One region of the Shewanella halifaxensis HAW-EB4 genome, then DNA from elsewhere that is predicted to be linked to it. Evidence: predicted binding sites of a transcription regulator. Region 1 holds the regulator's gene; the other holds the start of a gene.
What was found. Region 1 encodes ArgR, which controls arginine synthesis, uptake and breakdown. Its sites were predicted from a motif close to ANTGAATANNTATTCANT; they were not measured.
Positions count from the first base shown of each region.

Region 2: SHAL_RS16070 (YjiH family protein) is a predicted target of ArgR. The motif match lies at 2,075-2,092, and genes of this name have one in related genera.

Region 1 covers NC_010334.1:1,121,066-1,125,419, reverse strand. The annotation lists gene ispB (octaprenyl diphosphate synthase) at 1-662, shown strand, start outside; gene mdh (malate dehydrogenase) at 772-1,707, opposite strand; gene argR (transcriptional regulator ArgR) at 2,060-2,530, shown strand; gene SHAL_RS04595 (cupin domain-containing protein) at 2,792-3,265, shown strand; gene SHAL_RS04590 (Dyp-type peroxidase) at 3,334-4,266, opposite strand.
Region 2 covers NC_010334.1:3,795,257-3,799,610, forward strand. The annotation lists gene SHAL_RS16055 (S-(hydroxymethyl)glutathione dehydrogenase/class III alcohol dehydrogenase) at 1-90, shown strand, start outside; gene SHAL_RS16060 (DUF998 domain-containing protein) at 298-972, opposite strand; gene SHAL_RS16065 (methyl-accepting chemotaxis protein) at 1,485-1,808, shown strand; gene SHAL_RS16070 (YjiH family protein) at 2,166-3,521, shown strand; gene SHAL_RS16075 (NCS2 family permease) at 3,964-4,354, opposite strand, start outside.

The DNA of each region.
Region 1 (4,354 bases):
GCAATAGTGCAAGTGTATTGGTCGGTGACTTCCTATATACCCGCTCATTCCAGATGATGACTGAGCTCAAGTGTCTAGATGTATTAGAAATTCTTGCAGATGCAACCAACGTACTTGCTGAAGGTGAAGTTTTACAATTAATGAATTGTAATGACCCAGACACCACAGAAGACAGCTATATGCGCGTGATCTACTGTAAGACTGCCAAGCTATTCGAGGCAGCGACTCGTCTTGCAGGCTTGTTAGCTGACAGCCCTATTGAAGTGCAAACCGCACTGGCTGAATACGGTAAGTATTTAGGTACCGCATTCCAGTTAACTGATGACCTTCTCGATTACACTGCCGATACAGAAGAGCTAGGTAAGAACATCGGTGACGACTTAGCTGAAGGTAAGCCAACGCTGCCGCTAATTTTTGCGATGGCAAACGGTAACGACACTGAAAAGGCGCTTATCCGTGAGGCTATCGAGAAAGGTGACGGTACTGAGCATATCGAAGTTATCCTCGCCGCACTTAATAACTGTGGTGCACTCAAGTACACCGAGCAGCGCGCTATCGAAGAGTCAGAAAAGGCCATTGCAGCACTGGCTATCATTCCTGAGTCTGATTATAAGACCGCATTAATCTCTTTAGCAAAACTAGCCACTCAACGTAGTAACTAATCAGCTATTGCCACCTGTAAGCTAAGAGCAGTGACGAGATAAATGTTGAAAATAAAAAAGGAGCCTAAGGCTCCTTTTTTATTTTGACCCACAAAGGCCCTTGCATCGATTACTTAACGAATTCGATACCTAGCTGAATATCAGCCTTTAGAGTGTCTAGCATAGCGTCACGAGCATTAGCTTCAAATGCACTTACCTCGCCATAAGCAAGTACCTGTTCAATGCCGTTCTTGCCGAGTACAACAGGTTGTGCGAAGAACTCAGTATGCTCACTGCCACCATCAACATAGGCACACTCAACAACATTTGCTTCACCCTGAAGACCACGAACAAGTGATAGACCAAAGCGACATGCAGCTTGACCCATAGATAATGTTGCACTACCACCACCGGCTTTAGCCTCAACCACCTCAGTCCCCGCATTCTGGATACGAGTCGTCAGTGCTGCAATTTCTGCATCAGTAAAGCTTACGCCTTCAACCTGTGAAAGTAGAGGTAGAATCGTCACACCACTATGACCGCCGATGACAGGAACTTTAACGTCAGCAACATTTAGGTCTTTTGCTTCAGCAACGAAGGTTTCTGAACGGATAACATCGAGTGTCGTCACACCAAACAGGCGATTTTTATCATAAACACCCGCCTTTTTAAGCACTTCAGCTGCAATCGCAACCGTTGTGTTTACCGGGTTGGTAATAATACCTATTAATGCCTTAGGGCAAGTCGCAGCGCACTTTTCAACCAAGTTACGCACGATACCTGCGTTGATGTTAAACAGATCGGAACGATCCATCCCAGGCTTACGTGCAACACCGGCAGAGATAAGCACAACATCAGCACCTTCTAGTGCTGCCGTAGGGTCTTCACCAGCGAAACCTTTAACTTCAACCGCCGTTGGGATGTGGCTTAAGTCAACCGCAACACCAGGTATAACTGGAGCGATATCATAAAGCGACAATTTTGAACCCGCAGGTAATTGAGTTTTTAACAGTAGGGCGAGCGCCTGGCCAATACCACCAGCAGCACCAAGTACAGCAACTTTCATAATCATCTCCATCAATTCTTGGATTTTTGTGATTCAGATCCATCTTTCCAATGTGGCAACAGTACTGGATTCACAAAAAAAATTCAATTATCCCTTAGTCGTGCTCAATATAATCTAGAACGCTAATATAAAGAAGCAGATAAACAAATCGAGAGAGCATCATGGTTACAGAGTCGTTTTCAAGGTAAATCAGCATAACGTTAATTAGAGCATTCATTCCAACTTAAGTTAATCCATCAAGTTAAATTAAGATTATCAATGAATTTTTATTCACAAAAACGAATACTAATTGACAAAAATGGCGAAAATAATCATGATAGTGCAGATTTTTTTGAATAAAGAATAATAATATATGCAAGCAACTAAAAGCCCAGATGATTTAGTTAAGACGTTCAAATCTATTTTAAAAGAGGAGCGATTTGGCTCTCAAAGTGAAATAGTTACCGCCCTTCAAGCTGAAGGCTTTAGCAATATTAACCAATCTAAAGTTTCTCGTATGCTAAGTAAGTTTGGCGCGGTAAGAACCCGTAATGCCAAGCAAGAGATGGTTTATTGTCTTCCTGCGGAGCTCGGTGTTCCTACAGCAGGAAGTCCACTTAAAAATCTAGTGCTGGATGTTGACCATAACCAAGCTATGATTGTCGTCAGAACCAGCCCGGGTGCGGCGCAATTAATCGCTCGCCTGCTCGACTCAATCGGTAAGCCTGAAGGTATTTTAGGAACGATTGCTGGTGATGATACGATTTTCATCTGTCCGTCTAGTATTCATAATATTGAAGACACATTAGAGACAGTTAAGTCACTATTTAATTACGCAGACTAAGCAGTGCCTCTTAAAGTGACTAGCTTATTAAATGCTGTACCCTCAGGGCTACAGCATTTTTTATCTCTATTAATACCAATTGGTATAATAACCGCATAGGCGACATCACTTGCCCTTTCCGTCTATGCACTTAATCTCAATCACTTACCTTAACGCTCGTTGTATAAAACACTCTGTTTTATACAATATATTGAATAGCGTCTTCTCTCTTGACCAATAATCGTTATAATCCCAAATGACAGTATTGTTAGTCGAGGGTAAATGATGAATAAAAGTAAAATAATAAATATCAATGATATATGCTGGGAATCTTGGCAGCATGAAGATCAATATGCCAGCGAGCAAAAGCATATTGGTGACACTGCCGGTGGACAAAAAATCGGCGTCACCATGGAACGCTTAGCACCAGGTAAGTCCTCTGCTGTTGCCCATTACCATACCAAAGAAGAAGAACATATCTACGCGATGCATGGCGAAGCGACGTTATACATCGATGGTGAGCCTCATCCCTTTAGTCAGGGAGAATATATCTGTTTCAACGCTGACACGGGGATTTCTCATAATCTTGTCAATCATAGTGAGCAAGAGTTTGTTTTTCTTGTCGTCGGAAACCGAGACATACATGATGTCGTTGTGTACCCAGAAAATAACAAGGTACTGGTAAAATCAGTCAACGAAGTTTATGCCAGACGTCCCACTAACTACTGGGATAAAGATGAAGTTGATAATGAATAATTCGCTTTCATACACCCAATAAAAAAACGCACCATACAGTGCGTTTTTTATTGGCTAAAAAGTCTTAATTAGTTAGACGAAATCATAAAATCTAACGATGGCGCAAAGAATGAAGAGCCAGTTAATGCCTGAGTGAAATGCATCAAGTGATCATGGTTACCCTCGCCATCACCATGCACCATACTCTCAAGCATCTTTTCGAAATTAACCGAGTTGCGGCAAGTAGAGATAAACATCAAACCTTGCTCTTTAGCGGAGCCGTAAGGCATGCTTTGTCGTAAGATCTCCATCGAGTTACCTTCGCTATCTTTCAAGTTCACACGCTTGATGTGACTCGTTAGCGGTTTGTCAGCCGATGCATACTCAATATTGTCAGCTTTAGTACGACCAACAATATCTTCTTGCTTCTTAACGGGTAGGCGGTTCCACTTGCTTAAGTTATGTGCATACTTTTGCACATGAATATAACTACCACCTTTAAATCGGCTATCTTCCTCGCCAATAAGTGCAACGTCCTGCCTGCTGCGTCCTTTCGGGTTTTCAGTGCCATCAACAAAACCCGTGAGATCTCGTGAGTCTAAGAACCTAAAGCCACGCTCTTCATCAACAAGTTCAACTAAGCCTTCAAACATCTGACAAACTTCATTGGCGACTAAATGTAAAATATCAAAACGGTCACAACGGACATGCACAAATAGATCATATTCGATAGCGGGTGCATCTCGAGTATCTCTATTCATTGCAGGGAAAGGTTTTAGCTGTTCCGGTCTAGCAATCGGGTATAGTGTGTCCCAATAATTAGCACCAATAGCAACAAAACCATTAAATGCACTATCAGAATATTGATCAGCTAATTCATAAACATATTGAGCGACATTAGCCACACAAGGGCGCATATCAGACTCAACACTATCATTAGCATTAAACATTAAATAGACACTGTGCAAGTTTCCTTCTGCACATACTCCAAGCTGTTCACGAGGCATAACCTGACTATCCATTATTATAAGTAACCCTTATCTTAATTAATTTTCGGCAACATTATGTACAACTTTAGTTATTAATAAAATTAACTAACGCACAATAACT
Region 2 (4,354 bases), 2.6 Mb from region 1:
CATACTATGGGGCTTGAACAAGTAAACGACGCGTTTGATCTAATGCACGAAGGTAAGAGTATTCGTACCGTTCTTCACTTTGGCAAGTAGATAATCGCTTAAAACAATAAGCGCTCACGGGCGCTTATTGTGTTTAAGGCAACCGGTATATCCCTTAAAAACCATAGAAAAACACATCAAATAGATCTTTAAAGTATTAGTGTAATGATAGTGGTCACAAGCAATACAGCCATCACTCATTGAACAGCTGAAACCTAAGGTGATTGAAGCGGCAGCGGAAATGAGTGGCGCACCTAACTAATTAGTTTTTTCGTCAGAGTAATACCCAACAGCCCTGCTCTTAATCACTAAACAGGTCCAAAGTAGAAATGTGGTCAAGCTAATCCATTGAATAATGGCTGGCCACCATATTTCGGCTCTTGAAGGTTCAACCAACATCTCATTGTAAAAAGCACGATCCCCATCCGTGAAACCTAACTCCAGCAAAGGAAGTAACAAAAATGAGGCCATCGAAATAAAGGCCAGCAGTGCACACACTAGGGTCAAGATTGACCGTTGCGACTCTTTCACGAACAGTTGATACAAGCCGTAGGAAAATAGACTTATACAGCCAAAGATAAAGAAATATTTCATCGCGATGATATGCAGATGATAGACGTTAATCGGGAAGAGTCCCATCGCAGCAAAGGCTAAATAAGCCAGTCCCAGGTTGATAAGAAATGGATAACTCCAAGCCGAGTCGCCAACTTGAAGGCTCAGCAAACAAAATAACACCACACAGAGACCACCAAAGAACAGCCCAGCATTTACTATCACAGCGTAATAGGAATGCCCATAGCTACCTAACTCACTTAGCGTATTATAAAAAAAATTAAAGCCCTTACCGTCAAACTGCACGAACATCAAGATAGATAGAACGAGGCCTAGCACTTGTCCGAAAATACCCAGCATGCCAAACCTAAAAGCTAACATTGAAACTTTATTATATTTCTTAACGAGCATAGTTCCCGATTCAACCTATTTATTAACGTTTATGAATGTATATCGAATTGACTTACTGTAACGAGGTCTAGCTCAGAGTTTTAACAAACATTTCTGGCATAGGAATGTAACACATTTGTTATTCTTATAGCCTAAGAAACAGAATATCAAGCGTTTTACTAAAAACAATCTAAAAAACATAGGGTAGAAAGATAATAAACCCAAAAAGTCAGCCTAAACTAGTCAACAAATTTGTTGTTCAAAAGGATACACAAAAACCCGCTCAAAATTAAAACGCTTGTATTAATATTACATTCTACAACCTTGTGTTAATGCATTGCAGTGCTGTTGCGCTGCTTTTACTGCCACACTGAATAATAATGACAAGAAAACCAGCAAGCTTAATCAATCAAGAAGTAAAATTAACCCCAAGCGACCAACTCATATCAGCCTCATACAGCATCCAACATACCTATCAGTTTTGTCATTAAATCTGCGAGAAAATGTTTACCATGCTGACTCAGTGCTCAATACAGATGGATAACAGTAAGTTTCAAGCATTTTTATGCAGCGAAAATGCCGAAATACCCGCAAAAAAGGTTGATACCATCTATCAATCGATAAAAGGTATTCAACAATTAGCACTACAAAATGCCTTAGAAGCTGAGCAACTATCCTTAGTTTTCGGTGAAATCAATCAAAATATGACTCAAATAGGCCAAGCGTCGAGTGAGGTTCTATGCGCAGTCAACTTGATTGAAGCCGCTATTAAGGAGTTAAAGTTCAATGCGGAAAAAACAAAATACTTGAGAAAAACATTTAGTTAAATCCGCTTCGAAAGCCCATTCCGCCGTCACAACATAAAGGGGATAGTGAAAATAAAACACAATAAATCAACCCCAACGAAACATTTGCAAACATCTGTTTTAAAAAAGATTTAACCATAAAAAAGTTTTGTGCTTTTTAGTCAACTTCCGATACAATATAAATAATCATATTGAGCTAATAACTATTCGACAGTAGTGAATGTCACTACATCATAATAGAATCGTATTACTGAGATATTTTACGGCGGTTATCTCGCCGACTAACAGTTGAATGGATATTCAATAATTTATCTGTTTATGCATAGACGTCTGTTTATTGTCATTAAGCAAAAAATCGTTATTTAGGGTGTAAATAAAGTGTCAGAAAAACCAACCCACAACATTAAAACAATACTCACCTTCATCGTGCCGTCTTTGATTGGTCTACTGTTGTTTATGATGCCAATCAGCTATCAAGATGCACTGACGATCCCTATCGCGATCATCTCAAAAGGCCTACAAAACCTTTTAAGCGGCGTACTCGTCGGTATCGTAACTGCGATTGTTATCTTCACCGCTTTAGCTACGCTACTTACAAAAGTATTACAGCCAAAATTTATTGTTGAGAACCGTTTTTTACACTCCCTCTTTAACGTAAGCCCTATCTGGTTAGTGGTACGTATTCTTGGTGCAATTTTTATCGCACTAACCTTCTTCGAGGTGGGCCCTGAAGCCATTCGTTCAGGTAGCACTGGCGCGTTGGTACTCAACGACCTACTACCAGTACTGTTCTCAGTATTTTTATTTGCAGGTATGTTGCTACCATTACTACTGAATTTTGGTCTACTTGAGCTTCTAGGTACTATGTTGACCAAAGTGATGCGCCCTGTCTTTAATCTACCGGGTCGTAGCGCTATCGACTGTATGGCGTCATGGTTAGGTGACGGTAGTGTCGGTATTTTAATGACCAGCAAGCAGTACGAAGCTCGCTTCTACACTCAAAGAGAAGCTGCTGTTATTGGTACCACCTTCTCTGCAGTATCAATTACCTTCTCGTTAGTGGTCATTTCTCAGGTTCAACTAGAGCACCTATTCGTTCCTTTCTACTTAACCGTCTGTCTTGCTGGTTTTGTGGCGGCGATCGTAGTTCCTAAGCTACCACCGCTATCTTGGAAGAAAGATCTCTATGTCGACGATACACCTCGCCATGCTGATGATGAAACCATTCCTGCGGGATACGGCGCATTCTCATGGGGTCTGCACCAAGCGCTGAGCAAAGCTTCTCAAGCTGGCGGCGTTAAGCACACCCTTGTTGATGGCATGAAGAATGTAGTTGATATGATTTTTGGCGTGATCCCTGTAGTAATGGGTATCGGTACTATCGCGCTGATGATCGCCGAATTCACGCCAATCTTTGAATACTTAGGCATGCCTTTCATTCCACTACTTGAGCTATTACAGGTACCAGAAGCGGCTGCGGCATCGAAGACGATTATGGTTGGCTATGCGGATATGTTTATCCCGGCAATCCTAGCAAGCTCTATCGAATCAGATATGACTCGCTTTATCATCGCGACGTTGTCAGTGACTCAGCTTATCTATATGAGTGAAGTGGGCGCACTACTGATTGGTAGTAAGATCCCAGTTAACTTCCTTGAGCTGTTCGTGATCTTCATCCTAAGAACATTAGTAACGCTACCTGTTATTGCCGGTGTTGCGCACCTAATCTTCTAAAACCGCCTCGACAAATAGGTTCACGGTTTTAACTAAGCCAGTTGCTATTGCCAACTGGCTTTTTTTATCTCGTTAATTCATTGTATTAGCCAGCCTGCAACATAATTCCTTGCTCAGCCAGCTTTGAGTCTAAGCTAAAGTGACAATATACAGCCCTTCTCTGCATCCAATTTCCCAGCTTATAGCTTCCAGTAAGGCTTGATGGCTAACTCCCCCTCGAACGCAGCTAGCCTTGAGCCGCTTTACGACGCAGAGAAACCCGCCTTACTCGTTAGTCTGTACACGCAGACGTGTCAATCGACGCCTTTATATGAGCCTAAACTTAAGCCTACAACGAGGTAGACTCTCTCAGGTCTATAAAACGCTAATCGCTATTAAACGCAGACAAAAAAGCCAGTCATCAATGACTGGCTTTTTATGGTAAGGCTATCGGCAATTGAACTTAAATCGCCCAACCACCCATATAAAACGCCACTAAGCCGACTGTGATAGCCAGTACCCCCGGCTTAATTTGACGCCATTCACCGCTACATAGTCGGCCAATAACTAAGGTCACAAAACCCAGCATAATACCGGTCACAATATTACAGCTGAGAATGATAAATACTGCGCAGGTTAGACCTGCCATAGCATCGACTTTGTCGTTAAAATCAAGCTTAGTCACGTTGCTTAGCATCAATAGACCCACATACATTAGTGCTGGCGCGGTTGCGTATGCCGGTACTAAGTAGCTAAGTGGTGCAAGAAACATCATCAGCAGGAATAACACACCGACAATCGTCGCCGTTAGGCCAGTTTTACCACCAGCCGCGGTACCCGCTGCAGACTCGATA